4 regions of the Labrenzia sp. VG12 genome follow, and region 1 is predicted to be linked to each of the others. Evidence: predicted binding sites of a transcription regulator. Region 1 holds the regulator's gene; each other region holds the start of a gene.
What was found. The regulator PhoB, encoded in region 1, activates phosphate uptake and scavenging genes when phosphate is short. The targets are predictions, from matches to a motif close to TGTCATNNANCTGTCAT.
Positions count from the first base shown of each region.

Region 2: a site for PhoB is predicted at 2,874-2,890, ahead of ppk2 (polyphosphate kinase 2). Genes of this name have one in related genera too.
Region 3: a site for PhoB is predicted at 5,808-5,824, ahead of CHH27_RS18460 (DUF2794 domain-containing protein). Genes of this name have one in related genera too.
Region 4: a site for PhoB is predicted at 2,244-2,260, ahead of CHH27_RS18620 (DUF1045 domain-containing protein). Genes of this name have one in related genera too.

Region 1 is NZ_CP022529.1:5,769,405-5,777,084, forward strand. Features, by position in the region: gene pstA (phosphate ABC transporter permease PstA) at 1-802, shown strand, start outside; gene pstB (phosphate ABC transporter ATP-binding protein PstB) at 823-1,611, shown strand; gene phoU (phosphate signaling complex protein PhoU) at 1,642-2,337, shown strand; gene phoB (phosphate regulon transcriptional regulator PhoB) at 2,418-3,116, shown strand; gene CHH27_RS26660 (GcrA family cell cycle regulator) at 3,562-4,092, opposite strand; gene CHH27_RS26665 (aspartate aminotransferase family protein) at 4,521-5,720, shown strand; gene argF (ornithine carbamoyltransferase) at 5,717-6,646, shown strand; gene CHH27_RS26675 (Hsp33 family molecular chaperone) at 6,659-7,633, shown strand.
Region 2 is NZ_CP022529.1:3,764,318-3,771,997, forward strand. Features, by position in the region: gene CHH27_RS17340 (MBL fold metallo-hydrolase) at 1-197, shown strand, start outside; gene CHH27_RS17345 (Gfo/Idh/MocA family protein) at 215-1,219, opposite strand; gene CHH27_RS17350 (hypothetical protein) at 1,243-1,845, opposite strand; gene ppk2 (polyphosphate kinase 2) at 1,906-2,814, opposite strand; gene CHH27_RS17360 (TetR/AcrR family transcriptional regulator) at 2,998-3,645, shown strand; gene CHH27_RS17365 (carboxyl transferase domain-containing protein) at 3,642-5,249, shown strand; gene CHH27_RS17370 (ASCH domain-containing protein) at 5,253-5,675, shown strand; gene CHH27_RS17375 (O-acetyl-ADP-ribose deacetylase) at 5,675-6,190, shown strand; gene CHH27_RS17380 (acetyl/propionyl/methylcrotonyl-CoA carboxylase subunit alpha) at 6,190-7,680, shown strand, end outside.
Region 3 is NZ_CP022529.1:3,978,071-3,985,750, forward strand. Features, by position in the region: gene CHH27_RS18440 (ABC transporter ATP-binding protein) at 62-769, shown strand; gene CHH27_RS18445 (ABC transporter permease) at 766-3,348, shown strand; gene CHH27_RS18450 (hypothetical protein) at 3,514-4,287, shown strand; gene CHH27_RS18455 (Bax inhibitor-1/YccA family protein) at 4,463-5,200, shown strand; gene CHH27_RS18460 (DUF2794 domain-containing protein) at 5,361-5,750, opposite strand; gene CHH27_RS18470 (GNAT family N-acetyltransferase) at 6,292-6,810, shown strand; gene CHH27_RS18475 (hypothetical protein) at 6,830-7,408, opposite strand; gene ppa (inorganic diphosphatase) at 7,545-7,680, shown strand, end outside.
Region 4 is NZ_CP022529.1:4,012,110-4,019,789, forward strand. Features, by position in the region: gene CHH27_RS18605 (alpha-D-ribose 1-methylphosphonate 5-phosphate C-P-lyase PhnJ) at 1-704, shown strand, start outside; gene phnK (phosphonate C-P lyase system protein PhnK) at 701-1,489, shown strand; gene phnL (phosphonate C-P lyase system protein PhnL) at 1,502-2,206, shown strand; gene CHH27_RS18620 (DUF1045 domain-containing protein) at 2,313-3,062, shown strand; gene CHH27_RS18625 (alpha-D-ribose 1-methylphosphonate 5-triphosphate diphosphatase) at 3,059-4,204, shown strand; gene phnN (phosphonate metabolism protein/1,5-bisphosphokinase (PRPP-forming) PhnN) at 4,197-4,775, shown strand; gene CHH27_RS18635 (hypothetical protein) at 4,890-5,240, opposite strand; gene CHH27_RS18640 (AsmA family protein) at 5,420-7,680, opposite strand, start outside.

The DNA.
Region 1 (7,680 bases):
AGCGGATCTGGACCTGGTCGACACGCTGGTGGAAGCCTCCGTGATCAAGACGGTGTTCAACTGGAACTTCATCACGGGCGCCGACTCCGGCGTGGACAACCCGGGCGGGGCCGGCATCGGCGCAGCCGTTATCGGGTCCTTCTTCATGATGCTGGTGGTGCTGTTCCTGTCGCTGCCGATCGGTGTGGCCGCATCCATCTACCTTGAGGAATTCGCGCCGCAGAACAAGTTTACCGACCTCATCGAAGTGAACATCTCCAACCTGGCGGCTGTTCCCTCCATCGTGTTCGGTATTCTTGGCCTGGCCGTCTTCATCCAGTTCATGCACCTGCCGCAATCGGCTCCGCTCGTCGGTGGTCTCGTGCTGACCCTGATGACGCTGCCGACCATCATCATCTCCACCCGTGCGTCGCTCAAGGCCGTACCGCCGAGCATTCGCGATGCGGCGCTCGGTGTCGGAGCCTCCAAGATGCAGGCGATCTTCCATCACGTGCTGCCGCTGGCCATGCCGGGCATCCTGACCGGCACGATCATCGGTTTGGCACAGGCCCTCGGCGAAACGGCACCCTTGCTCCTGATCGGTATGGTCGGCTTCGTCGCCCGTGGCTATCCGGATGGGTTCGTTGACGGGTTTATCGAGCCCAACTCGGCGATGCCGGCCCAGATCTACACCTGGGCAGCGCGTGCCGACTTTGCCTTCTATGAAAAAGCATGGGGCGGGATCATCGTTCTTTTGATTTTCCTCCTCACAATGAACATTCTTGCGGTTCTCCTGCGCCGCAGATTTGAACGCCGCTGGTAAGGGACGAACCGATGAACCAGATGCTCAATACTGAACGGGCAAACAACATGACCGACAGCAAGATTTCCGCAAGCAAGGTGCAGGTCTATTATGGCGATACGCACGCCATCAAGGACGTGGACCTTGAAATCCAGCCGCGCTCTGTGACCGCCTTCATCGGTCCGTCCGGCTGTGGCAAGTCGACGTTCCTGCGGACCATCAACCGCATGAATGACACGATCGACATCTGCCGCGTGGAAGGTTCGATCAAGATCGACGGCGAGGACATCTACGATCCCAAGGTCGATCCGGTGCAGCTGAGAGCCAAGGTCGGCATGGTGTTCCAGAAGCCGAACCCGTTCCCGAAGTCGATCTACGACAACATTGCCTACGGTCCACGCATTCACGGCCTTGCCAAGAACAAGTCCGAGCTTGACGACATCGTCGCCTCGAGCCTGCAGAAGGCCGGCCTCTGGGAAGAAGTGAAGAACCGTCTCGACGAGCCGGGCACCGGCATGTCCGGTGGGCAGCAGCAGCGCCTGTGCATCGCGCGTGCCATCGCCGTCAGCCCGGAAGTCATCCTGATGGATGAGCCTTGCTCTGCACTGGACCCGATCGCAACGGCCAAGGTTGAAGAGCTCATCGACGAACTGCGCGAAAACTTCACGATCGTGATCGTGACGCACTCCATGCAGCAGGCTGCTCGTGTGTCTCAGCGCACCGCGTTCTTCCACCTTGGCATTCTGGTTGAGGAAGGTCCGACCGAGGACATCTTCACAAACCCGAAGGACAAGCGTACGCAGGACTACATCACTGGCCGCTTCGGCTAAGCGCTTTTCGAATTCTGAAGGGGACACAGGATGTCTGAACATACAGTCTCGGCTTATGACGAGGAACTGACGGCTATGGCCGGCAAGATCGCCGAAATGGGCGGTCTGGCAGAAAAAGCCTTCGCCGACGCGGTCCATGCTCTGGTTTCGCAGGACCTGGATCTGGCCAAGACCACGATCGCGAACGATGTGCGCCTGGACGCGTTGCATCAGGAAGTCGAGATCAAGCTGATAGAGATCATCGCGCGCCGTCAGCCCATGGGGCAGGATCTGCGGGAAGTCACGGCTGCAACCCGTATTGCCAACGACTTGGAACGTGTCGGCGATCTGGCCAAAAACGTGGCCAAGCGCGTGATCGCCATCGACAGTGATCTGCAGTCCAAGAAACTCGCCATCGGTGTGGAACACATGACCGAACTGGCGCTGTCTCAGCTGAAGCAGGTTCTGGACGCCTATACCCGCAAGGACGCGGAAACGGCGCGCAAGGTCCAGGAAGCCGATGCTGAAGTGGATGCGATCTATACCTCGCTGTTCCGCGAGTTGCTGACCTACATGATGGAAGACCCGCGGGTCATCACCCAGTGCGTCCATCTGCTGTTCTGCGCCAAGAACATCGAGCGTATCGGTGACCACGCGACCAACATCGCGGAAAACGTCTACTACATGGTGACCGGCGATCGTCTGCCGGAAGAACGCGCCAAGGTGGACGAGACGGGCGCGGCCTAGTTTCGACACCTGTCGCGGTAGCGGTCCGACCGGCGCAACAACCTTCACCCTGCGCCGGTTGCTGAAATTGGAGCGAATGCATGCCGAAGGTGCTCATCGTCGAAGACGAAGAACCCCTCAGCCTTCTGTTGAGATACAATCTGGAAGCCGAAGGATATGCGGTTGAATCGTGTGTCCGTGGGGACGAGGCCGAAATCCGCCTGCGGGAAAGCCTGCCCGACCTGCTTCTGCTCGACTGGATGCTGCCGGGCCTGTCCGGTATTGAACTCTGCCGCCGTCTGCGCGCGCGAGAAGATACCGAGCGTCTGCCTGTCATCATGCTGACAGCCCGCGGCGAAGAGGCTGAGCGCATCCGGGGCCTGTCGACCGGCGCCGACGACTATGTGGTAAAGCCTTTTTCCGTTCCGGAACTGATGGCACGCGTGCGCGCCATCCTGCGCAGGGCTAGCCCGGAAGTGGTGTCGACCATGCTGCGGTCCGGCGACATCGAGCTCGACCGGGAAACGCACCGGGTTCGTCGCAACACCAAGGAAATCCATCTTGGTCCGACCGAATTCCGCCTTCTGGAATTCCTGATGACGTCGCCCGGCCGCGTTTTCTCGCGCGAGCAGTTGCTCGACGGTGTCTGGGGCCATGATGTCTACGTGGACGAACGCACCGTGGACGTTCATGTCGGCCGGCTCCGCAAGGCGCTCAACCGGGGCAAGGCCAAGGACCCGATCCGCACTGTGCGCGGTGCCGGTTACGCCTTCAATGACCAGTTCTCGGCCAGCGCCTGAGCGCTGACCGTGGAGCAAGACATCTAAAAGCCCGCCCTTGGCGGGCTTTTGTATTTGATATTCCTAGTTCATCGTCATTCCGGATGCAGCGAAGCGGAAATCCAGGACCGGCGAGCTTTCGGTTTCTCTCAAATTTGGTCAGGGGCGAACGCTGGGCTTTCAGGATCCCGGCAGACGCGTTGCGTGGCTGAAGTGAGGTAAGGAAGGCCATGACAGGGACCCCAGCCTCAGCTCCGTCATTGCCGGACCTGATCCGGCAAGCCACGCCGTGACGGTCCGGTTGCGCAGGGCCATACGTTCGCCAAAGGCACTGGCATGGACGCCATGGACTGGCCGTGGCACGACGATGGCGGAAACGGCAGCTTCCTGCCGCCAAAAACCGCAAAAAGAAAAAGCCCGCCGATTGGCGGGCTTTCAACAAGGGCAGCCCTTTGAGGTGCTGCCGTTATCCGGCCTTGGCGACCACCTTGCGGTCACGCCGACGGTCGGCGACCGGCTGGTAAGCGATCTTGCAGTGGTAGGTGCAATAGGGGACACCGGCTTCGGACTGGCGGCCGCAGAAATAGAAGTCGTCGGTCGCCGGATCGCCGATCGGCCATTTGCAGGTCCGCTCGGTAAGCGTCAGGATCGTTGCCCGCTGGGAGATCGGCACCACATCGGCGATCGGTTCGATTTCCGGCTTGGCTTCGACAACCGGAGCCGGCGTGATATCGGCTTTCAGGGCCGTCGCACCAATGCTCTGTGGTTGCTGCGTTGGCTTCTTGGGAGCAGCGCTGCTGGGAGCGGCCGTCCGCGGCCGGCGCGGCTTGGCGCTGGAGGAAGAGGATTTCGCGCGACCGGACAGGCCAAGGCGATGCACTTTGCCGATCACGGCGTTTCGGGTCACACCACCCAGTTCGCCAGCGATCTGACTTGCACTCAAGCCTTCGCTCCAAAGCTTCTTGAGAAGCTCGACCCGTTCGTTTGTCCAACTCATTGCCGCACCCTTTTATTTGACCGCCTTGCGGCCATTAACCCCGTGTTAAGCATGCGCGTGCATGCCTAAGTATGGCATATCTAGTGCCTCTAAGTGATTTGCCGCACGAGATCTCGTGTTCGATGTCCCAGAGGTTACAATAACGTTAATTTATCAGGCAACCGTTTGACCCAAACCAGTTGGGGATGAAGGGACTTTTCCCCAAATAAGCGATGCCCTTGAGACTTTTACGAAATCTGTCCTCGGCGACCCTGGAGCGGCATTTCCATTGACAGTCCATGGTGGGGGCGGTGTATAAGACTTCCGCTGCGTGCCGCCTCATCGGGCGGCACGTTGCGTTTTGGCCCGAACGCATCTGACAAGGTGCCGGTCCCGCGTCAAGGTGACGTTGGGGCCATTTGGGCGTTCTTGAGGAGATAAAAGAGGTTATGTCCGCGACTGCACTATTCGGAAATTACGCAAGATCGAACCTGTCTTTCGATCATGGGGAAGGTGTCTGGCTTGTCACGAAAGACGGCCGACGATTCCTCGATTGCGGTTCCGGCATCGCGGTCAATTCTCTCGGCCACAGCCATCCGCATCTGGTGCAAGCCCTCCAGGACCAGGCCGCCAAGCTCTGGCACATTTCCAACCTGCACCAGATCCCGGAAGGGGAACGGCTGGCGCAGCGTCTGTGCGAGGCGACATTTGCCGAAAAGGCCCTGTTCGTGAACTCGGGCGCCGAGGCCATGGAAGCGGCGATCAAATGCGCGCGTCGTTACCAGTATGACAAGGGCCAGCCTGAACGCTTTCACATCATCACCTTCGAGGGGGCCTTTCACGGCCGGACCATTGCAACGATTGCTGCCGGTGGTCAGGCGAAATACCTGGAAGGGTTCGGCCCCAAGGCGCCCGGTTTCGACCAGGTGCCCGCCAACGACCTGGAAGCCCTGAAGGCGGCCATCGGCCCGCAAACGGCTGCGATCTGTCTTGAGCCGATCCAGGGTGAGGGTGGCATTCGCGAAATCCCGACCGATTTCCTGCGCGCGGTGCGCAAGCTGTGCGACGACAATGACCTGTTGCTGATCTTCGACGAGATCCAGACCGGTGTCGGCCGCACGGGCAAGCTGTTTGCGCATCAATGGACGGATGTCGAGCCGGACCTGATGGCGATCGCAAAGGGTATCGGTGGTGGCTTCCCGATGGGCGCCTGTCTTGCGACCGCTGAAACGGCCGCGGCGCTGGCACCGGGAACCCACGGCACGACCTTTGGTGGCAATCCGCTGGCCATGGCCGTCGGCAATGCGGTTCTGGATGTCGTTCTGGAAGACGGGTTCCTGGCGGACGTCCAGAAAAAGGGTCTCAGCTTCAAGCAGAAGCTGGCAGGTCTCGTCGACGGCCATCCGAACGTGCTGGACCAGGTGCGTGGCAACGGCCTGATGCTTGGCCTCAAATGCGTGGTTCCGGCAGGCGACTTTGTCGGGGCGGCCCGCGAGGCTGGTCTTCTGGCCGTGCCGGCCGGCGACAATGTGGTGCGCATCATGCCGCCGCTGACCATGACCGAAGATGAAATAGCGCTGGCCGTGGAGCGCCTGGAACAGGCAGCCGAAGCGGTGGAAGCCAAATTGGTGGAAGGAGCGGCCGAATGACCGCGAACGGATCCTACCGGAATTTTCTGGACCTGACCGATTTTGAAGGCGACGACCTGCGCGCCATTCTGGCGACCAGCCGCAAGATCAAGGCGGAACGCAACGGCGTTCATCGCGGCGTCGGCCCGCTGGCCGGCAAGGTGCTGGCCATGATCTTCGAGCAGCCTTCGACCCGAACCCGCATCTCTTTCGATGTCGGCATGCGCGAGCTCGGCGGCGAAACCCTGATGCTGACGGGCGCAGAGATGCAGCTCGGCCGAGGGGAGACCATCGCCGATACGGCGCGGGTGCTGTCCCGCTTTGTCGATGCCATCATGATCCGCATCCTTGATCACAATGATCTGAGGGAACTGGCCGAGGCGGCAACCGTGCCGGTGATCAACGGTCTGACCAAGCTGTCGCATCCGTGCCAGATCATGGCCGATCTTCTGACCTTCGAGGAGCATCGCGGATCGATTGCCGGCAAGAGCGTTGCCTGGACCGGCGACAGCAACAATGTTCTGGCGTCCTGGATCCACGCGGCGCCGCGGTTCGACTTCGAATTGCGCATTGCAACGCCGGGTGAACTGGCGCCGCCGCAGGACCTGATCGACGCTGCCCGCGCCAAGGGTGGTTCCATTCAGGTCACAACAGACCCATATGAGGCCGTCAAGGGGACCGACTGTGTCGTCACCGACTGCTGGGTGTCCATGGGGGACGATGACACGGAAACGCGTCACAACCTCCTGAGCGCCTATCAGGTCAATGAACGGCTGATGGCGGAAGCGAACGGAGATGCCCTGTTCATGCACTGTCTGCCGGCCCACCGGGGTGAGGAAGTCACCTCGGAGGTCATGGACGGTCCCAATTCCGTTGTGTTTGACGAAGCCGAAAACCGGCTCCATGCCCAGAAGGGCATTCTGGCCTGGTGTTTCGGCGCAGCTTAAGGCAAAGCCATCGTGGCACTCAATCTAGATGACCTGGGCATCACGCCGGCCGGACTGGATGCAGTCCGGCCTTTCGCCGTTGAAGCCCTTGATGTGCGCGGCCGGGCGGTCGCGCTCGGACCCGTTCTTGAAAACATTATCAGCCGGCATGATTACCCCGAGCCGGTCTCCAGGCTTCTGGCCGAGGCCATTGTCCTGACCAGCCTTCTGGGCACATCGCTCAAATTCGATGGCCGGTTCACCCTGCAGACCCAGACCGATGGTCCGGTCTCCATGCTGGTTGTCGATTTTTCGACCCCGGATGCGATCCGGGCCTGCGCCACGTTCGACCGCGAGCTGGTCGAAGAACTGATGGCGGGCGGCAAGGCAACCCAGGAAACCCTCCTGGGTCGCGGGCACCTGGCGATGACCATCGACCAGGGGCGCCACATGCAGCGCTACCAGGGCCTGGTGGAACTGGACGGCATTTCACTGGAAGAAGTCGCACGGCGCTATTTCGAGCGCTCCGAACAGATCCCGACCGAAGTGCGGTTGAGCGTCGGGGAACTGTTTACCCGCAAGGAAGGCGAAGGGCCGGTCAAATCCTGGACGGCCGGCGGCATTCTGGTTCAGTTCCTGCCCGAAGCGCCGGAACGTGCCAAGCAGGCTGATCTCGATCCGGGCGACGCTCCGGAAGGTGCCGTGCCTCACGAAGTCGAGGAAGACGATGCCTGGGTAGAAGCCAAGGTGCTGGTTGAAACGGTGAAGGATATCGAGCTGACCGACCCTGAAGTCAGCGTCGAGATGCTTCTGTTCCGCCTCTTCCATGAGCGGGGCGTGCGCCTGTTCGAACCACAGCCGCTGGCCGACAAGTGCAGCTGTTCTCGCGAGAAGATCGAAGGTGTTCTGGCCGGCTTCAGCGCAGAGGAAGTCGAGCATATGACGGTGGACGGCAAGATTGTCGTTACCTGCGAATTCTGCAGCAGCCGCTACGAGTTCGATCGCTGATCCGTCATTTCGGCCTCAAAAAAGTAACCGGCGGTCGCAATTGTCGC
Region 2 (7,680 bases), 2.0 Mb from region 1:
CAGAGGCGTTGCAGTTTGGAAATCCCGACATCCACTACGCTCTGGACGGCGACCCGGCAAAGGCCGCCGAGACACGCAAGACCCTCTTCGACAGGTTCGCCTCGAACAAAATTCCATTCGCAGCGACGCATCTGACGTCAACTGGCTTTGGCCATCTGGAGCGAAGCGGCAGCGGCTACGACTATACCGCTGCCTGATCGAAAGGTTCTGGTTCTCAGCTGATGCTGACCCAGCCACCCGTCTCCGCCGAGGCAAAGATCGCGTCCAGGACCTTCATGTTCTGGACGGCGTCCTGTGCACCATAAGGCAGCGGCTCTGCACCGGAAACGGCCCGTCCGAAGACGTCAGCCAGCTCGGCATACTGGTCACAGGGCGCGATAAGCTCGGATGTCATGGACGCATCCCCCAGCAGCGAACCGTCATCCAGCCGGATCTGAAGAGCTTCTCCCTGTGGCGCGTTGAAGGGAATGACGATTTCCAGGCGCTTCTTCGTGCCGACCAGCTGCAGACGCTGATAAGGCGTCAATTGGGTGGAAACCGTAAAGGACAGGTGCCGGTTCGCGCCGAAATCCATCAACGCACTGGTCATCCGGTCGGTGCCGAACTCGGGGTCCCGGTCGATCAGCGACACAACACGCTCAGGCTCGGCATCGTAGAAAAAACGACCGGCCAGCATGGTGTAGCAGCCGATATCCATCAGGGCGCCACCACCGATATCGGCCTTGTTGCGGATATTGCCCGGATCGTCGTTGTAATAGCTGAAAAAGCCCTGGATTGCCTTCAGCTCTCCCAGGGCTCCCGAGCGCACGAGATCCCGCGCCCTGATCCATTGCGGATGCGCCCGCACCATGAAACCTTCCGCAACCAACCTGTCTTTCGGCAGTTTCAGAAGCTGCTCGGCCTCTCTTGCATTGAGTGCAATCGGCTTCTCGCACAGGACATGTTTGCCCGCCTCGACCGCCTGGACCGTTACCGGCACATGCATATGGTTGGGCAGCGGATTGTAGATGGCGTCGATGTCCGGGTCGGCCAGGAGCTCTTCATAGGAGCCATAGGCCTTTTCAATGCCGAGCTCACCTGCGGCCGCCCTGGCCTTTTCAAGCCCTCTTGAGGCAATTGCGGCGGCGACACCGGTTTCGGAACGTTGTATGCCCGGGATAACCTTTGTCAGCCCGATCCTTGCCGTCGAAACGATGCCCCATCTGATCCTGTCCGCCATTTTCTCTCCGTTTCACACGCAATTTAATCGGTTAGAAGCCCGTATTCCCGGACCTCCTTGTCGCTCATGACATGTATGCCGTCTGCGGGCGCCGCTGACAATGTGAACCAGTAGAAACGATCGTCGCCAAGCATGTCCTCGGTGTATTTCCGCGCCTCCTCGTGCTCCGGGCTGTCCTTCGGATAGTGCGCGCCGTCATGGATGCCGTCCGACCAGGAATGCACCCCGAGCACAGCCCCCTCCCCGATGGTCCGTTCAACGCCAGCCAGGAAAAGATCCACGCCGCCGGAATAGATCTCGGCGCCCGCCGGCACATGAGTTGCCAGTCCGAGCTCCCGGACCCGGTAACCGAGCTTCACATTGGTCTCGTCGTCGCTCGATCCGGAGATACCGTCCAGCACCAGCACTTTCACCCATGGAAAGGCGCTGATCACTTCGTTGAACTGATCGAGTGAAAGGGCGTTGATTTCACCACGGACATACAGCCGGTCGTCGGCGACCTGGAACCGGGTTGTCGGCATGGAATTGGCAAAGAAGTCGCTCGTGATCTTGGCGCCGGCAAAAAAGCCGGCAACGAGAATCGCAAGAACGGTAACCGCCAGCCAGACAAGGGGCCGTCGCATCATGGCATCTCTTCCCGTCAGGCGCGGCCCGGCGCTATCACGCCCCGAGCCGGCCCATTCAAATCAGAATTTCTGCGGAACATAGAGATGTTCGGGCAGAACCTTGCGCTCATAATCCTGATTATAGACCCGTTCCGGCAGGGAGATCGGGTCATGTGGCACTTCTTCATACGGGATCATCGACAGAAGATGCGAGATGCAGTTCAGGCGCGCCTGTTTCTTGTCATTGCCCTCCACGATGAACCAGGGCGCCTCGGGAATGTTGGTGCGCTCGAAGGTCTCTTCCTTTGCCTTGGTGTAATCTTCCCAGCGCACGCGCGATTCCAGATCCATCGGCGACAGTTTCCACTGCTTCAAGGGATCGTGGATACGCATCAGGAAGCGCAGCTGCTGTTCCTCATCCGTGATCGAGAACCAGTATTTGATCAGGCGCACGCCGGAGCGCACAATCATGCGCTCGAATTCCGGAACGTCATTGAAAAACTGATCGACCTGATCCTCGGATGCGAACCCCATCACACGCTCAACACCTGACCGGTTGTACCAGGAGCGGTCGAACAGGACCATTTCACCGGCGGCCGGCAGATGCGGCACGTAACGCTGGAAGTACCACTGGGTCTTTTCACGGTCTGTCGGGGCCGGCAGCGCGACCACCCGGGCAACGCGCGGATTGAGACGCTGGGTGATGCGCTTGATGACACCGCCCTTGCCGGCCGCATCGCGACCTTCAAAGACAATGACGATCTTCTCGCCCGTGTGCTGGACCCAGTCCTGCAGTTTCACCAGTTCGGCCTGCAGACGCAGCAATTCATGAAAGTAGGTGTTCCGGTCGAGCGGCGACTTGTGTTTCTTTTCCGAAATGAAGGCCAGGTCCTTGGCGATCAGATTGTCATCGATCTCCATTTCCAGTTCTTCATCCAGGCTGTCCGCCCATTCGGCCTCAACCCAGCTCTTTGCGCTCTCTTCGGTCATCAATCGGTCCCCTTGAAAAATTCTGGCGAAACGCTCGCACGACTGTGAACAGATTATCCATGTAAGTTTTTTGACACTGCCCCGTCTCCGCAAGCCATTCTTTGATCTGACCCCTCCATTCTTGAAAAAGACACTTGTAAATGAATGATCGTTCATTTACTTTACTGATCACGGAGGAGCCAGATGATCAGCAATGCAGCCAAGGCGCAGCCACGCGGAGCATCCCGCCCGAAAGGGCTGGAGACGGCCGCACGTGTGCGCAAGGCAGCGTTGAAACGCTTTGCCGCATCTGGCTATGCAGCCGTTTCCATGCGGGAAATCGCTGCCGATGTCGGCGTTCGTCCCGGCGCGCTCTACAATCACTTCCCGACCAAACAGGACATCCTGAAGGACCTGATGCTGTCCCACATGGCCGACCTGCTTCAGGCCTGGGACAGCGCCGACTTTCCGGAAAAGATGGACCCGCTGGAGCGGTTCGTGCGCTTCCACATCCGTTATCACCTGGAAAAGACGGACGAGGTCTTCATCTCCTATATGGAGCTGCGCAACCTGGAACCGGACAATTTCGATCTGGTCGAGGCTGAAAGGCGTCGCTACGAGGCGATCCTGACCGGTATCCTGCAGGACGGCGCAGCCCGTGGCCGCTATGCGGTCACCGAGCCGAAGGTCGCAACGCGCGCCATCATCGCCATGCTGACCGGCATCCCCAACTGGTACCGCGAAGGCGGCCGCCTCGCCAAGCACGACATCGAAGACATTTATCTTGAGCTGGCGCGCAAGGCCGTTGCGCCTGGCGCCACACCACCCTTGACGGGAGACCGGATGACATGAGCATCCTGAAATCGAGCCTTTCGCCCAAATCCGAACAATTCGCCGCCAACAGGGCCGCGCATGAAGCTGCCATGGATCAGGTCAAGGCGGCCGCGCAGACCGCGCTTGACGGTGGCGGCGAAAACGCCCGCCAGCGCCACGTCTCCCGGGGCAAGATCCTGCCGCGTGAACGCGTCTCGCGGCTGCTGGATCCGGGCTCTCCGTTTCTGGAAGTCGGCATGCTGGCCGCGCACGACATGTACGAGGGCGCTGCCCCGGCGGCCGGCATGATTGCCGGCATTGGCCGGGTCGAGGGCCAGGAGGTGATGATCCTGGCCAATGACGCCACCGTCAAGGGCGGCACCTATTATCCGATGTCGGTCAAGAAACACCTGCGTGCCCAGGAGATTGCGCAGGAAAACAACCTGCCCTGCATCTATCTGGTGGATTCAGGCGGCGCCAACCTGCCCAACCAGGACGAGGTCTTCCCGGACAGGGATCATTTCGGCCGCATCTTCTACAATCAGGCCAACATGTCGGCCAAGGGCATTGCCCAGATCGCCGTCGTCATGGGCTCCTGCACGGCCGGGGGCGCCTATGTGCCGGCCATGTCCGACGAAACGATCATCGTCAAGAACCAGGGCACCATCTTCCTGGCGGGTCCCCCCTTGGTAAAGGCTGCCACCGGCGAAGAAGTCACTGCCGAGGATCTGGGGGGCGGCGACGTCCACACAAGGCTGTCCGGCGTGGCCGATCACCTGGCCCGCGACGATGCCCATGCGCTAGCGCTCGCCCGCCGCGCCATTGCCAGCCTCAATCGCAGCAAGATCTCTTCCGTTGCCCTGCAGAGCCCGGAAGACCCGCTCTACGATCCGGAGGAAATCCTCGGGGTTGTGCCAGCAGACCTGAAAACCCCTTATGACATCCGCGAGGTCATCGCCCGCACGGTCGATGGCTCCCGGTTCGATGAGTTCAAGGCCCGGTACGGCACGACCCTGGTCTGCGGTTTTGCCCATATCCACGGCATGCCGGTCGGCATCATCGCCAACAATGGCGTTCTCTTTTCAGAAAGTGCGGTGAAGGGTGCTCATTTCGTCGAGCTCTGCTCCCAGCGCAAGGTGCCGCTGGTCTTCCTTCAGAACATCACCGGCTTCATGGTCGGACGCAAATATGAAAGCGGCGGCATTGCCAAGGACGGTGCCAAGCTGGTGACAGCAGTCGCCACCACGTCCGTTCCCAAGATCACCATGCTGGTCGGCGGATCGTTCGGTGCCGGCAATTACGGCATGTGCGGCCGGGCCTATTCGCCGCGTTTCCTGTGGACCTGGCCGAATTCACGCATCTCCGTGATGGGCGGCGAACAGGCCGCCGGTGTTCTTGCCACCGTCCGCCGCGACGGTATCGAACGCAAGGGCGGCTCCTGGTCGACGGATGAAGAACAGGCCTTCAAGAAGCCGATCATCGACCAGTTCGAGGCGCAGGGCCATCCGCTTTACGCCACCGCCCGCCTCTGGGATGACGGCATCGTCGATCCGCGCAAGACCCGTGACATTCTCGGCCTGTCGCTCTCGGCCGCGCTGAACGCGCCGATCGAGGACACCCGCTTCGGCCTGTTCCGGATGTGAACCATGTCGATCGACGAGCTCAAACAGAAATACCCAGGGGCCGAGACCTTCAAGTTCGGTGACGGTCCGGAGCTGAGCGCTCAGCTGATCGCACTTGTCCGGTCCGGCAGGAAAACGGCCACCTGCGGCGCTCTGAGAGATTTCCAGGAAGGCGGCGAAGCCATGCCCGTTGTTGGCAGACGGGACATTGCCCTCAACTGGGACGGGTCGCCGGCCCTGGTCATCGAGACACTGGAGGTCACAATCACGCGCTATTGCGATGTGACGGAGGTCTTCGCACTGGCGGAGGGTGAAAACGAGGACCTTGCCGGCTGGCAACGGGATCATCAGGCCTTTTTCGAGCGCAATGGCGGCTTTGATCCGGAAATGGAACTTGTCTGCGAACGCTTCAGGGTCATTGAACACCTGAATGTGGAGGCCAGCTGATGAGCCGGATCGAAACAAATATAGGCGACATCACCCGGCTCGACGTTGATGCCATTGTCAACGCCGCCAATTCCTCGCTGCTCGGCGGCGGCGGGGTCGATGGTGCAATCCATCGCGCGGCCGGTCCGGAACTTGTTCATGAGTGCAGGCTGCTGGGCGGGTGCAAAACCGGTCAAGCCAAGATTACCAAAGGCTATCGACTGCCAGCCAGGTTCATCATCCATACCGTCGGACCGGTCTGGCGCGGCGGCAGCGAGGGAGAGCGGGATCTTCTGACCAGCTGCTACGAAAACAGCCTGCGCCTGGCATCGGAAAACAGCTGCAAGACCGTGGCCTTTCCGGCCATCTCGACCGGCATTTATGGCTATCCGGCCGACCAGGCAGCGGAAATTGCCGTTTCGACGGTCCGGCACACGCTCGGCGATCTGCCGGATATCGAAACCGTCACTCTGGTTGCCTTTGACACGGCAAGCCACGACCATCTGAAAAACGCGCTCGGGAGGGCGGACAACTGATGTTCAAGAAAATCCTCATTGCCAACCGCGGCGAGATCGCCTGCCGGGTCATGGCCACCGCCCGGGATCTCGGCATCAAGACCGTCGCCGTCTATTCGGATGCCGATGCCGGCGCCAAGCATGTCGCCATGGCCGACGAAGCCTTTCGCATCGGCCCGGCCCCGGTTGCCGAGAGTTATCTGAAAATCGACACGATCATCGAGGTTTGCCGCAAGAGCGGCGCCGAGGCCGTGCATCCGGGTTATGGGTTCCTGTCGGAAAACCCCGATTTCGTCGATGCGCTGGAACAGGCCGGCATAACCTTTATCGGCCCGAGCGCCAAGTCGATCCGCGCCATGGGTTTGAAGGATGCCGCCAAGGCGCTGATGGTCGAGGCCGGCGTTCCCGTCGTGCCCGGTTACCACGGCGACAACCAGGACCCTGACTTCCTGAAAGCTGAAGCCGACAAGATCGGTTACCCGGTTCTGATCAAGGCCCGCGCCGGTGGCGGTGGCAAGGGCATGCGCCGTGTCGACGATCCAAAGGATTTTGCCGATGCACTTCAGGGGGCACAACGCGAAGGCGAAGCCAGTTTCGGCGACGGCCGGGTCCTGATCGAGAAGTATCTCACCAAGCCGCGCCACATCGAGATCCAGGTTTTTGGCGATAGCCACGGCAACGCGGTGCATCTGTTTGAACGGGACTGTTCCCTGCAGCGCCGCCACCAGAAGGTGATCGAGGAAGCCCCTGCGCCCGATATGCCGGAAGAAATGCGCACAGCCATGGGCGACGCCGCCGTCAAGGCGGCCAAGGCGATTGACTATTCCGGCGCCGGCACGATCGAATTCATCGCCGATGTTTCCGAAGGGCTGCGCTCCGACCGGTTCTATTTCATGGAGATGAACACCCGCCTTCAGGTGGAACATCCGGTCACCGAGATGATCACAGGCGAGGACCTGGTCGAATGGCAGTTGCGCGTGGCATCCGGTGAACCCTTGCCAAAGACCCAGGACGAGCTGTCCTTCAGCGGCTGGGCCTTCGAGGCCCGGCTCTACGCGGAAGACGCGCCCAAGGGCTTCCTGCCGGCCATCGGCACGCTAGAGCACCTCGCCCTGCCGGAAACCAGCGCAAGGGTCGATAGCGGCGTACGCTCCGGTGACGAGATCACGCCTTACTACGACCCGATGATCGCGAAGGTGATTGTCCACGGCCCGACCCGCGAGGCCGCCCTCGGCAAGCTGCTGGCCAGCCTGGAGGCAACGGAGGTTGCAGGCTGTGTCACCAATGCCGGGTTCCTGGCTGCGCTGTGCCGCCATGAAGGTTTTGCGAAGGGCGATGTCGACACAGGTTTGATCGACCGGGACCTGGACAGCCTGATCGAAGAACCGGCCATGCCGGAAGATGCCGTTTCCCTTGCCGCCTTGACCGCGCTAGGCCTCACGAAGCCGGCGCCGGGTGCCGATCCGTTCGAGACACTTGGCGGCTGGCGCATCTGGAGCGCATCACGCCAG
Region 3 (7,680 bases), 1.8 Mb from region 1:
AATTGTCGAGGGCATGCATCTGTCAGGAAGACGATCATGCGCCCGTTGTAAAGGCCTGATAATGACAAATTCGCCCGCAATCACCCTCAAAAATGTGCAACTGACACTCGGCGAGGGAGCGGGCCGTGTCCATATCCTCAAGGGCATCGACCTGGACATCGAAAAGGGAACCTCCGTTGGTCTTGTCGGACCGTCTGGCTCGGGCAAGTCGACCTTGCTGATGGTCATGGCCGGGCTGGAGCGGGCCGATGAAGGCTCGGTCAACGTGGCCGGATCGGAACTCGGACCGCTGTCGGAAGACCAGCTGGCGCGCTTCCGGGGCCGCAATGTCGGCATCATCTTCCAGTCTTTCCATCTCGTGCCCAACATGACCGCGCTGGAAAATGTTGCCGTGCCTCTGGAACTTGCCGGCGATCCTGCGGCCTTCGACAAGGCCCGGGCGGAACTGGAAGCCGTCGGCCTCGGTCACCGCCTCTCCCACTATCCTGCCCAGCTGTCGGGCGGCGAGCAGCAGCGTGTTGCCGTGGCAAGGGCGCTGGTGGTGGAGCCTGAAATCCTGATTGCGGACGAACCCACGGGCAATCTTGACGATTCCACGGGAAGCCAGATCGTCGACCTGATGTTTTCCGCGCAAAAATCCCGCGGCACGACGCTGGTGCTGGTCACGCATGATCCAAACCTGGCGGCTAAATGCGACCGCATGATCCGGGTGCGGTCCGGTGAAATCGAAGAGGCGCACGCAGCAGCACCGCAAGAGGTGCCGGCATGAGCGGCTTTGTGGCCGGCGAGAGTGCCACCGGACAAAAAAGCTTCGGCCTTGCGGCGCGTTTCGCCTTTCGGGAATTACGCGGCGGCCTGAAGGGCTTCTACATCTTCATTGCCTGTATCGCGCTTGGCGTTGCCGCCATTGCCGGTGTCACCTCGGTCTCGCGTTCGCTGACGGAGGGGATCTCTCGTGAAGGTCAGGCGATCCTCGGCGGTGACCTGTCTTTCCGCCTCATTCATCGCGAAGCAACTCCCGAGGAACAGGCTTACCTTCAGGATCTCGGCAACGTCTCCAAGGTCGGCACCATGCGCGCGATGGCGCGTCTGCCCGATGGCAGCGACCAGGCCCTGGTGGAACTGAAGGCCGTTGACGGTGCCTATCCGCTTTACGGATCGCTCGATCTGACCAGCGGCCAGGCGCTGACAGACGCCCTTGGTGAACAGGATGGCGTCTGGGGCGCGGTTGCCGATCCCGCGCTTCTCGCTCGGCTCGATCTGAAAGTCGGCGACACCATATCACTCGGCCGCAGCACCCTGCGCCTCAGCGACACGATTGCGGCCGAACCGGACAAGCTGGCCGGCGGCATGGATTTCGGGCCAAGGCTGATGGTTTCCGAGGCGGCGCTGCCGGCAACAGACCTGGTGCAGCCGGGCAGCCTGGTCCGCTGGCACTACAGGGTCCGTCTGGACCCGGCCCCGACCCTTGAAGCCCTGCAAGGCGTTGTCGAGGAAGCCCGCTCGGCGCAGCCGGACGCCGGTTGGCGGGTGCGCTCGCGGGCCAATGCCTCGCCCGGGCTTCAGCGCAGCATCGACCGGTTTGCCCAGTTCCTCACCCTCGTTGGCCTGACCGCGCTGGTGGTCGGCGGTGTTGGCGTTGCCAACGCCATCCGCGCCTTTCTGGAAACCAAACGCGAGGTGATCGCCAGTTTCAAATGCATGGGCGCGACGGGCGACTTCGTGTTCCGGGTCTATCTGGTGCAGATGCTGGTCCTGGCCCTGATCGGCATTGCCATCGGCCTCGCGATCGGCGCCCTGATCCCCTTTGCCGCCGGGGCCGCGCTTGCCGGCGTGCTTCCCGTAAAACTCGCTGCCAGCATCTATCCCGGCGAACTGGCCCTTGGCCTCGTCTACGGGGTTCTGACGGCCCTTGCCTTTGCACTCTGGCCGCTCGGCCGGGCCCATGACGTGCCGCCAACCGCGCTCTTCCGCGATATTGTCACCGGTGGCGCCAAACTGCCGCGCAAACGCTACCTGTTCGCAACCGCGGTCACCGTTGGTGTACTGGCATCGATCGCCATGCTGCTGGCCCATGACACCCGCATGGCCGGCGTCTATATCGCCGCTTCCGCAGGTGCGTTCGTGCTGCTCGTGCTGGTCGCAAGGGTGATCATGTTCGTGGCCCGGCGCCTGCCGACGGTGCGCTCGACGGAACTTCGGCTGGCCATTGCCAATATCCACCGGCCCGGCGCGCTGACCCCGTCTGTTGTGCTGTCGCTCGGCCTCGGCCTGTCGCTGCTGGTCGCGCTGGCACTGATTGACGGTAACTTGCGCCGGGAATTGACGGCAACCATAGCCGACCAGGCCCCGAGTTTCTTCTTTGTCGACATTCAAAGCCATGAGCGCGACGCGTTTGAAGACCGCCTGATCGCGGAAGCCCCGGAGGCCAAGATCCAGAGCGTGCCGATGCTGCGCGGCCGGATCGTCAGCCTGAACGGCATTGCCTCGGAAGACTTCGTACCGGCCCAGGAGGGCTCGGACTGGGTCCTTCGCGGCGATCGCGGCATCACCTATGACAGCAGACTGCCGGAAAACTCCAAGGTCGTTGAGGGGGCCTGGTGGCCGGAAGATTACACCGGTGTGCCGCTTGTTTCCTTTGACGCGGAAGCGGCCACGGATCTCGGGCTGAAAATCGGGGATACGATCACCGTCAACGTGCTCGGGCGCGAGATTTCCGCGGAAATTGCCAACCTGCGCGACATCGAGTGGCAGTCGCTGGCCATCAACTTCGTCATGGTGTTCTCGCCGAACACCTTTGCCGGCGCCCCGCACGCACACCTGATGACACTCGGCTGGGAAGAGGACGTTCCGGCTGAAACCGAACTCGCCCTCCTGAAGACAGTCTCCAATGCCCATCCCACGGTCACGGCGGTTCGCGTCAAGGACGCCATTACCCAGGTCAACGATCTGGTTGCGCAACTGGCCTGGGCCATTCGGGGAGCCAGCTCGATCACGCTGATCGCCAGCGTGCTGGTTCTGGCTGGTGCCCTCGCCGCAGGTCACCGCAGCCGGATTTACGACGCTGTCATTCTCAAGACGCTGGGGGCGACCCGGACCCGGCTGATCGTTGCCTACGGTCTTGAATATGCAATCCTCGGACTGGCGACGGCGCTGTTTGCCCTGATGGCGGGCGGCGTGGCGGCCTGGTACGTGATCACCCAGATCATGGACGGCACATTTGTGCTGATGCCGGTCACTGCGACCGGTGCGGCCGTTATCGCCCTGGTTCTGACCGTGGGCTTCGGCCTGATCGGCACCTGGCGGATCCTTGGAGAAAAACCCGCACCAGTATTACGGAACCTCTAAGCGAAATATTCCTGACAAGTCATGTCATCTCGACATGGCCTGTCAGGAAAAATTCATATCGGAAAAGCAGTTTCCGTCAAACTTCAGCCCCACGCAACTTGCACACTCAAATAATCTTGGTTATCCGGTTCGGGTCCGGGCAAGATTTCTAGAGGGGCATAGACCATGTTCGCATTCAAACAAGGTTCTTATCTGAAGAACTTTGCAAAGGCCGCAGCCATTGCAGCAGCAGCCATTTTCTCTTTTGCACCTGCTGCAACTGCAGAAAGTCCGTTCCACACCGGCGTGTGGCAGCTCAACACCCCGGACGGCCCGCGCGGGCTTGTCGTCAGCGACTGGCTGGTGTTCGAAAACGGTCTGCCGAAGCGCTGGCTCTACCGCCGCGCCGGCACCAATGACGCCAACCAGTTCGATTTCTTCACCCGGACGATGAACGACAGTGGTTACACGCCGGTCGGAATCCGCGTTTACCGCACGGGCGACAACTCGATGAAATACACGCTGGCTCCGAAGGGCGAAGATCCGATCGAAGTTACCGCCGAGCGCCTGTCGATCCCGAATTTCGCAAATTCCTGCCTGTCCGTGGAAGGCAAGGGCAAGCGTTTCTTCGGCAACTGGGTCGGCACGGACGGCTCCAAACTCAAGAAGCTGAATGTCCAGAGAAACCGCATCACGATTGATGGCGAGCGTCGCAACGTGACCGTCGAACAGGTCCGTGTCGGTCGCATGGGCGTCATCGAAGACGGCAAGCCAGTCGCTTTCTTCACCGATGCGGGCGGCGACTACGCGGTTCTGCAGTGGTTCAAACCGGGCGTTACCGATGCGCAGATGCGCGACCAGGAGCGGGAAATCCTGGATTTTGCGTCCGAGGAAATCGTGCGCAATCCGGCCGGCACCTGCGACCGCCAGATTGCCTCGCGCCTGAAAGCGATGAAATAATCGCGGCAATCTTAAGCATCTTGGCGTAAAATGCGGTGTCAGGCTCAAAGATTACGAATTTTTCAGGATTCTCGTCTTGAGCTTGATACCGTATTTTCCCATATGTTGAGGGAGTTGTGTTGCGGGTGAAATCACGTGCAACATGTGTGGTTTAAAAAAGGGGATCACCACGACCATGTCGACCTTTGACCGTCAATCACAAGGCGCTTATTCGGCGGCCGGCGCTCGCGCCGAGGCCGGCATCGATGAGGGCCTGCGCAGCTATATGCTGGGCGTTTACAACTACATGACCCTCGGCCTCGCGCTGACCGGATTCCTGGCATTGGGCACCTACATGGTGGCAGTGAGCAACCCGGCCGTGGCTCAGACCCTGTTTAGCGGACCGCTGTATTTCGTTCTGCTTTTTGCACCGCTCGGAATGGTCCTGTGGCTGTCCGCGCGGATCCAGTCCATGAGCGCCAGCACCGCCAGAACGATGTTCCTGGTGTATGCGGCCGTGATGGGCGTATCGCTTGCGCCGATTTTCATGGTGTATACAGGTGGCTCCATCGCACGCGTGTTCTTCATCACCGCTGCTGCCTTCGGCTCGCTGAGCCTGTTCGGCTACACCACGAAGAAAGACCTGTCTGGTTGGGGATCATTCCTGTTGATGGGCCTGATCGGCATCATCATCGCCTCCATCGTGAACATATTCCTGGCGTCTTCCGCTCTGCAGTTCGCCGTTTCGGTGATCGGCGTGCTCGTCTTCGCAGGCCTGACTGCCTACGACACGCAGCAGATCAAGGAAATGTACTACGAAGGCGACAACAGCGAAGTCGCTACCAAGAAGTCCGTGATGGGCGCCCTGCGTCTCTACCTCGACTTCATCAACCTGTTCCTGATGCTGCTGTCGTTGTTCGGCAACCGCGAATAAGCGCAGGCACAAGACCAAACGGAAAAGCCCGGCTTGCGCCGGGCTTTTTTTGTGACCGGCCGCTCAACCATACCCTTGTTTCTGGAAAACAATCAGACGTCCAGGGCGCACCGATAGACCGTCACAGAAACAGATTTTCACGGATCAGGCGGGCCGCCGCTTACACTTCCACGACGCGCAGGTGTTTCTTCTTTTCCAGGACACGCAGCACCTGGCCAAGGTCATGGCCGCGTTTCAGGATCATGCCGCCGGTGGCAACCACCGAAAAGGCTCCCTGGCGCCGCGCCAGTTTCGGATCCTTCTCGATCCGGTAGAGCGGCATTTCGGACGAGCGGCGGAAGACTGAAAAAACGGCCCTGTCTTTCAAAAGGTCAATGGCATAGTCGCGCCATTCACCGTCGGCAACCATGCGGCCATAAAGACGCAAGATGGTGTCGAGTTCGCGCCGGTTGAAGGCAACGACGGGTTTGGGAGGGGGAGCCGGTTGGATGTGCGGCGCCGGGCTTATGCCCGCGCCGCGCTGAAACGCGCTGTCATCGGCTTCGCTCATTCCGCCTCCAGTTTCGTTTGCGGTGTCGCGATGACCGGGAATCGTCCGGGACGCCCCTGTCACCTGACTGTCATCTTGCGTTGGCTTTGGGGTCCATGGCAAGTCTGCAGGCAAAGAATGGGGCTTTGATGACCAAATCCTGTCAGTTTTGCGTAGGGATTTCCGGAGGAAAACGCGAAAAACGGACGCTACGGCACTTTGCCCAGAAAGAATGCCCAAATTTCCTTGATTTTGCCGCATTCCAGCCCTTGGCCAGCCATTTTGGCCACCCATATTAGGATCATACCCTGATGGGTACGACCGGTTGAGGCCGCGGAATGCATTAGCCCCCCAGCCCCCCGAGGCGTTGACAGGTCGACCAGATTTAATGAGTCAAACATCAGGGCAACTGAAGGGCCGGCGATGCGCCGGCCCTTTTCATTTGGTGCTCCTGCCCATCCGCATTTCTGGCAGGCCCTTCAAAACCAAACGTCATTTTTGACCTGCACCCGTGGAATTGGCCCTTTTCCATTCGGGGACTTGATGTATCCTTTTTGACAGAATGACTACGGACCTGATCGATCTCCGAGCGGCCCGGACCGCAGATTGCGACGCCCTTGCCGGCATTCACTCCGAAGCCTGGCTTGGCGCCTATCGGGGTGTGCTGCACGGCGTTGACCTGCAGAAGATGGTCTCCCGCAGGGGCAGCAGCTGGTGGCGCGGCGCCCTGGCGCGCGGTGTCGACATCAAGGTTCTCAGCATCGCGAACGTACCGGCCGGCTACGCCACCTATGGCCCCTGCCGCCTGCGAGACACCGGCATGGATGGAGAGATCTACGAGCTCTATCTCAAGCCGGAATATCAGGGCCTCGGATTTGGCCGCACCCTGTTTGATCATGTCCGCGAAACGCTTGCCGCCAGAAACATGCCCGGACTTGCCATCCAGGTGCTGAGCGACAATCAGCCTGCCCGCGCCTTCTACAAGGCGGTTGGCGGGCGTCTGGCAGCAAAGTCCTGGTATCGGATCGGCGGCCGGCGGCTTGAACTCTCGATCTACGCCTGGCCACCTGCCAGCAGCTGACGCGCCGGTAAAGAAAATCTCACCATTGCAGAATGCCCGGGTTGCCGAGGATTTGCGGTTGTTGCGTGCAATCGAACTGGCCGGCCAGCGTGTCGGCAGCCCGGCGTGCCATGGCGTTGGCGTTTTTGTTGGCCTGTGCGTCGACCATCGCGATCTGGCAGGTGCCGCCGCCGGGTCTCAGCTGGGTCACGATCAGAACGCTGCCGGTTGAACTGCCGTCGTCAAGACTTGGAAACCAGCGCAGGATGGTTGCGAAGGCGTCTCCGTGTCTCAAACGCCATTCAAGGGTTTCGTTGACGGTATTGAAATTGGGCAGGGTCTGGCTTGCCGCCGGTTCATCCGCGGCAAAGGGACCGAAGGAGACAAACATGCGCAGATCGCCCTCGGCAACATAGACGGCCTGCCCCTGATACCCCGGGCAGGTCCAGGCCCCGCCGAACGTGCCTTCATCCGAAGCGGTTTCGACCTGCGTGCAGTTTTGCAGCTGGATTTTCGTGTAGGTGCTGTCGAACCCGGACGCGTTGGCCGTGGCCCCGCAAGCCAGCAAGGCGATGCCGAAACAGACCGCCCCGCTCAATCTGAACCAAAGAGCCTTCATGACCGCTTCTCCCCCTTCACAGCGTGTTTGCAAGCAACGCACGTTAATCAATTAGGTGCAATGCAAAAATTAAGGGCTTGAACTTCACCGGCGGGATTGCGATAGACGCAGCAACGTTTAACAGGAGTTTTCTCAGATGCGTATCGACGCAGTGCCGATTGGCAAGAACCCGCCGGAAGACATCAACGTCATCATCGAGGTATCTGTCGGCGGCGAGCCGATCAAGTACGAGATGGATAAGGACGCCGGTGCGATGTATGTCGACCGCTTCC
Region 4 (7,680 bases), 1.8 Mb from region 1:
ACCAGGGCTCCGACGACACCACCAACGCGGTGTCCCTGCGCGGTTTCTTCGAAAAGACCGCCGGCATCCGCACCACCTACGAGACCGCGGAAGCCACCGTCATCCAGACCCGCCACCGCATCCCGGAAAAGACCCTGACCGAAGACCAGGTTCTGGTGTTCCAGGTGCCGATCCCCGAGCCGCTCCGCTTCCTGGAGCCGCGCGAGACGGAAACCCGCAAGATGCATGCGCTGGAAGATTATGGCCTGATGCATGTGAAGCTCTATGAGGACATCGCCAAGAACGGTCATATCGCCACGACCTATGCCTATCCGGTCAAGGTCAACGACCGCTACGTGATGGACCCTTCGCCGACGCCGAAATTCGACAACCCGAAGATCGACGAAATGGCCGCCCTGCAGCTTTACGGCGCCGGCCGCGAGAAACGCATCTACGCCATTCCGCCCTATACCAAGGTGAAGAGCCTCGACTTCGAGGACTACCCGTTCGAGGTGCAGACATTCGACAAGCCCTGCGGCCTGTGCGGCGCGGAAAATGTCTATCTCGACGAGGTCATCCTCGATGACAAGGGCGGGCGCATGTTCGTCTGTTCCGACAGCGACCATTGCGAGGAACGGCGCGCGGCGGGCCATGTCGGCCCGATGGCCGCCAGCCAGGCAGCCCACCAATTCGACGACACCAAGGCCGGGGAGGCCGCCCGATGACCGCCATCCAAGATCAGGACCCGCTGCTGCAGGTCCACAATGTGACCCGCTATTATGGCGACCGGGTCGGTTGCCTCGACGTCTCCTTCGACCTCTGGCCTGGCGAAGTGCTGGCCATTGTCGGCGAGAGCGGCTCCGGCAAGACCACGCTGCTCAACTGCCTGTCGACCCGCCTCGCACCGACCACCGGCGCCATCGAGTACCGCATGCGCGACGGTGCCATGCGCAACCTCTATCAGCTGACCGAGGCCGAACGCCGCCTTTTGATGCGCACCGACTGGGGCTTCGTGCACCAGAACGCGGCCGACGGCCTGCGCATGAACGTCTCCGCCGGCGCCAATGTCGGCGAGCGGCTGATGGCCATCGGCGACCGCCACTATGGCAACATCCGCTCCACCGCCGATGACTGGCTGGGCCGGGTGGAAATCGAGAGCGACCGCATCGACGACGATCCGCGGTCCTTTTCCGGCGGCATGCGCCAGCGCCTGCAGATCGCCCGAAATCTGGTGACCCGGCCGCGGCTGGTGTTCATGGACGAACCGACCGGCGGTCTTGATGTTTCGGTCCAGGCCCGTCTTCTGGATCTGCTGCGCCGGCTGGTGGCCGATCTCGGCCTCTCCGTGGTGATCGTCACCCACGACCTCGCCGTTGCCCGGCTGCTGTCGCACCGGATCATGGTCATGCGCCACGGCAATGTCATTGAAAGCGGCCTGACGGACCAGGTGCTCGACGATCCGCGCGAGCCCTATACCCAGCTGCTCGTTTCCTCCATTCTCCAGGTGTAAAGGATGCCAGATATGCCCGTACGCCTTTATCTCAACAATGTCGGCAAGACCTTCACCATGCATCTGCAGGGCGGCGCCGTCATTCCCGTGGTCAATCAGGTCGAATTCTCCGTCAATGCCGGCGAATGCGTGGTGCTTGGCGGCCCGTCCGGGGTCGGCAAGAGCTCGATCCTGAAAATGATCTACGGCAATTACCGCTGCGACCAGGGCCAGATCCTGGTCACGGTCACCGACGAGATCGTCAATGTGGCCGGCGCCGAACCGCGCAAGGTGCTCAAGCTGCGCGAAGACACGATTGGTTATGTCAGCCAGTTCCTGCGCACCATTCCGCGTGTCTCCGCCGAAGATGTCGTCGCCGAGCCGCTGATCGCGCAGGGCGCGAGCGAAGCCGAAGGGGTCGACACGGCGCGGGCGCTTCTCGCCCGGCTGAATGTGCCCGAGCGGCTCTGGACCCTGCCGCCGGCCACCTTCTCCGGCGGCGAGCAGCAGCGCGTCAACATCGCCCGCGGCTTCATTGCTCACTACCCGATCCTGCTCCTGGACGAGCCGACCGCCTCTCTGGATGCGGCCAACCGGGCCGTCGTGGTGCGCCTGGTGGAAGAGAAGAAGGCCAAGGGCGTTGCCATGGTCGGCATTCTCCACGACCAGGATGTGCGCGAGCAGATCGCCGACCGGATCATCGACGTCTCGGGCTTCGCCGCCGACGCGGCCGCCTGAGCCCGACAGAAGGAAATGCTTGCGGGCGGGTGGAAACTGTCACAGAACAGTCACCACCCGCCTATAGGCCATCACTCCGGCCTCTTTTGATATTGCGATTCTGACCATGCGCTACGCGATCTATTTTGCCGCCGACGCAGGCGATCCCCTCATGCAGCTCGGCAATCACTGGCTCGGGCGGGACCCTTTTACCGGCAACACCCTTAGACAACCGGCCATTGACGGCCTGGATGCCGGCCGCTTTGAAGCCCTGACCACGGATCCGCGCCGCTACGGGTTCCACGGCACGCTCAAGGCGCCGTTCTCGCTGAAAAACGGCAAGAGCGAAGCGGATCTCGTGGCCGCCTGCCAGGCCTTTGCCGCCGACATTGCCCCGTTTGAGATCAAGAGCCTCAGCGTCAATCCGCTTGGCCGATTTCTGGCCCTGACACCGGACCAGCCGGAAGCAGCGCTTTCCGCCTTCGCCGCGCTCTGCGTCCGCCGGTTCGAGCCTTTCCGGGCACCGCTCAGCGAAGCGGACCTGGAACGGCGCCGCAAGAGCGGCCTGTCGCCGAAGCTGGATAGCTACATGACCTCCTGGGGTTATCCCTACATCTTTGACGAATTCCGCTTCCACATGACGCTCTCCAACAAGCTGGAGAACGACACGGAAGCCGGCCTTCTGGCTTCGGCCGCAAAAACGCATTTTTCAGAGGTCACCGGCCAGCCGCGCACCTGCGCGCAGGTCGGACTTTATACCGAGCAGGAGCGCGGCGCTCCTTTCCAGGTCCATTCGATCTTCCAGCTGCACGGCGACACGTCGCCGGAAAACGCGCTCACCGAGATCGAAGGCCAAACCCGCAAGGAGACTGCATGAGCACGCATCCCAAAACCTTCAAGAACGCCCGCCTCATTCTGGCCGATGACGTTCTGGACGGGTCCCTGACGGTCGATGAAGCCGGGTTGATTTCCGAGGTCGGGTCTCCGACGGAAACCGAAGGTCATGACTGCGAAGGCGATTACCTTCTGCCCGGGCTTGTTGAGCTGCATACCGACCATCTGGAAACCCATTATGCCCCGCGCCCGAAAGTGCGCTGGAACGCGGTATCAGCCGTTCAGGCCCATGACGCCCAGATTGCCTGCTCCGGCATCACCACGGTGTTCGATGCCCTGCGGGTCGGCATGGACGAGGACGCGGACCTGCGCTATCCGGACATGCGCGCCCTGGCCGACGCCATTGATACCGGCCAGCGCGAAAACCGCCTGCGTGCCGATCACTTCATCCATCTGCGCTGCGAAGTCTCCGCCCCGGACGTGCTGGATGCCTTCAAGGTGTTCGAGGACGACGACAGCATCCGCCTGATCTCGCTGATGGATCACACGCCCGGTCAGCGCCAGTTCGTGTCGCTGGACGCCTACAAGATCTATTACCAGGGCAAGAAGGGCTTCACCGACGCCCAGATGGAAGAGTTCATCCAGAAGCGCCAGCAACGCGCCAGCGGCATCGCCCCGGCAAACCGCAAGAAGCTCTCCGAAATTGCCGGAGAGCGCGGCATTGCCATTGCCAGCCATGACGATGCCACGGTGGCTCACGTGGAGGAAGCGGTCGGTCTGAACACCAAGATCGCCGAATTCCCGACCACGCTGGAAGCGGCCAGGGCCTCTCATGAGGCCGGCATGGCCGTGCTGATGGGCGCGCCCAACGTGGTGCGCGGCGGATCGCATTCCGGCAACATCTCGGCCAGGGAACTCGCCGAAGCCGGCGTGCTTGACGTGCTCTCCTCCGACTATGTCCCGATCTCGCTGCTTCAGGCCGCCTTCCAGCTGGCCGAAGAAATCGAGGCGATCAGCCTGCCCAAGGCGGTGGCAACCGTCACGTCGACACCGGCCAACGCCATTGGTCTCACCGATCGCGGCATGATCACGCCGGGCCGCAGGGCTGATCTGATCCAGGTCAAGATGGTCGGTGCCATTCCGGTGGTGCGGGGCGTCTGGCGGGAAGGCAAGCGCGTTGCCTGACGCAGCCCTCAAAACGGCTGAAAAACTCGGCCCCGGACGCATGGTTCTGGTTGTCGGCCCGAGCGGGGCCGGCAAGGATACGCTGATGGACGCGCTCAAGGCGCGCCTTGCCGGGCGCAAGGATGTCTCCTTTGCCCGCCGGGCCATCACAAGGGTCGCCGATGCCAATGCGGAAGACCATGACACGCTCAGCCGGGAGGCCTTCGACCGGCTGGTCGCCGAAGGCGGCGTCGCGCTTTCTTGGGAGGCACACGGTCTCGGCTATGTCATCCCGAAGACTTATGACGATGCCATCCGCTCCGGAGAGACCGTCATCGCCAACGGCTCCCGCCGCGTCCTGAAACAGGCCGACGGCAAGTACCGGACCGCCATCACGCTGCTGATCACGGCCCCGGTCGAGGTTCTCGCCGGGCGCCTGGCCGCCCGCGGCCGGGAAAGCCGGGAAGACATTCAAAGACGGCTGGAACGCGCCGATCTGGAACCCGACAACGTTGCCAATCTCGTCCGGATCGAAAACACCGGCACGGTGGAAGAAGCGGTCGAGCGAATGATGGCCGCGCTAGAGCTCTAGAGAACGTCGCGTTTCATGAGATCCAATGATCCTCGGTTTTTGCGTTGAAATCTTTGATTTCAGACAGCGAAAACCGAGACCGGTTAAACGCGATTTGCTCTAATTCCAACCTCGTTACTGCACGAAAACGCAGAGCACGTTCTGGCTGAAAGTGAGCGCCTGCTCGTCGAGCTCGTCCTGGTAGTCGCCGTCAAAGGCATAGGCCATTTCGCGAAAATCCCGGGCGCTGCCCGTCAGGTCCGGCTCCCAGTCCTGCGGGTAAAGATCGGCCATGGCCTCTTCGTGTTGAACCACCAGATCGGCAAGGTGAAGGGCGCATCCAACCACATAGGCCCTGTACTGCATGCGCTTGACAGGGTCGAGCTCGTGAACATCCGGTTCCTGCAGCAATTGCCAGAACCCTATGACATTCATGCAGGCGGTCCGCATCAGACGGCCGCACTGCGCTTCGTTGGACCGGGACATGCTTGCCTCGCAAGATTCGCCTCGACCCTTCAAGCGTAGCAAGCCGCCTCAAAAGCGCAATGAACCTGAAGAGTCAGCGGCTACCTTTACACGTCCAGATTCCTTGAAAAGGAAATACTACCTGAAAAACAGCCGCTTAGCCGGTGGACAACACCCTGGCTGATACGGCCATGATCCTGTCAGTTCTTCTTCTTCTTGTTCCCGAACACATTGCCGAGAAGCCCTTGCGGCAGGCCGAAACCTTCCTCGACCGCCTTCAGAACCTCTTCGTCGTCGACCTTGCCCTCGATGACCTTTTCGACGTCGATCTGGGTGCGGCCGCCGGTCGCCCGCTCGATGACCTTGTTGGCCTGATCCACCAGTTCCTGCGAAGGCGCCTTGTCGCCCTTCAGGATCGAGATCAGCTCGCCGCCGGTCTTTTCCAGTTGTTTGTAGGCCGCTTCCGGATTTTCCAGGATGCCCTTGATGTCGGGATAGATGCGGGGATCGTTCCAGTTGCCTTCGATCACGATCGGCACACCGAGCCCGGCCAGCTTCTTGTCCTCGCCCTTGCGGCGCGGCTGGGGTGCCTGACCTTCAAGCGTCGGCACGATCTTCGGCTCAACCCGCCAGGACAGCCGTTGCGCAGGCATGTCGGTGGTGCCCTTGCCGGTCATGCGGATCAGCGGACCGATCAGAGAGAGGTCATTGGTCGTGGCGATGCCGTTCTGGATCTGAAAGCTTGCACCGAGCGAGCTGAAGTCGGTCTTGGCCGATGGATTGGTCTGCCAGCCAAGCAGGGTCTCGATCGATAGGCCTCGCACCATCTTCGGAATATTGATGCCGCGAATGGCGCCGTCGGCGAAATTGTAGCTGGCCGTGCCGTTCAGACCCTGCACCAGGGCCTGTTCGCTGCCTCCCCTCGACGTGACATCCAGATTGATGGTCGCCTTGCCTTCGATCCAGCCAAAATCCGCAGCATCACGCAGGACCGGATAGGCGTTGAGGTCGTTCATCGAGAATTTGGCCGAGAGTTCCGGCGTTGCCGCGGCGCCGTTCAGCGTCACCATGCCGGAGCCCTTGCCACCATAGAGCGCCAGATTTTCCAGATTGGCCGTCAGCACGCCGTTCTTGATCGTTGTCGACAACGCACTCTGGTCGATCTTGATCTTGTCCCAGCGGATTTCACGCGTGGTCAGCTTGAAATCGGCATCAATGGCTTTCAGGCCGGAAAAGTCGATCGGCGCTGTGCTCCAGCCCTGACTGTTTGTCCGCTGACCACCGCTGGCACCGCCAGAACCCGTTCCCTGGGAGCCACCCCCCGAAGCTTTCGACGCGCTCCCGAGATACGGATCAAGCACCAGTTCGCGCAGATCGAGCCGTGCGGTTACCGACGGTTTGCCGGCCAGCACAATCCGGCCATTCGCCTCTCCGGAGGTGTCATCCAGGGTGAAGCGCGTTTCTTCAAAAGACAGCGTCTCGCCCTTCACGCCAAAAATACCGGATGCCTTGAAGCGTTTCAGGCCGCCACCTGCACCGAGCGGTTGCCCCATCCAGGCCATCAGACCACGCAGATCGGCCGTTTCCAGATTGACAGCACCGTCAACCGCACCTGTTCTCGATGCCTGCCCGTTGAACCCGGCGCTGAGCCGGTTGCTTTTCACGGTTACGGAAACCGGTGCCGCATTGCCCGCAAGCAGCTGCGCCGTGGCTGCCTCGCCTGTCAGGCTGAAAGCCTCACCGCGCCAGGAGAGCGCACCGCTGAGGGAAATCGGGTTTTCCAGCCCTTCCAGCTCGACCTGCATGGCAAGATTGGTCAGCCGGTCGGCTTCCGGGTCGCCGCCAACGGCGGAGGCAAGACCCAGGCCGCCGATTTCACCTTCCGCGACGCGCACGGTCCCGTTGATGTCGAGCCCCGCAACCAGCTCCTCACCCGTCAGGCCGACCGTTTCAAAGGCGAGATCGGCGCTGAGTTTTCCGCTTGCGGGCAGGTTCTGGCCAGAAAGCTGCAGAAGATCGGCAATCGAGCCGTCTTTCAACACCACGCGACCGGAAATCTCCGGCACCAGTCCGGCGAGGTCCGCGTCCATGGCCCCACCGAGCGACAACTGGCCAAGCAACACATGCAGGTCCGCAACGGACACGGCGGCTTCGTTGCCTGCCACCTTGGCATCCAGCTTGAAGGCCCCCGGATCCGTTTCGATGTCCTGGCCGGCCAGGGCAGCCAGGGCTTTCAGGGAGGGTCCGGCAGCTTCCAGGGCCAAATCCGCCCGAGCCGGTTTGATACCGCCACTGCCGTCGATTTTCAGGCTGTTCTCGCCACTGGAAAGGGTCAGGGAAACGGGCACCTGTTCGCCAGCCACCATGCCAAGCGGATTGGACAGGGTTCCGGAGACACCGAGCGGGATGTCCTGCAGAACGAACCGGCTTTCCAGCGCCACCTCGCCCGCAAGGTCCGGTG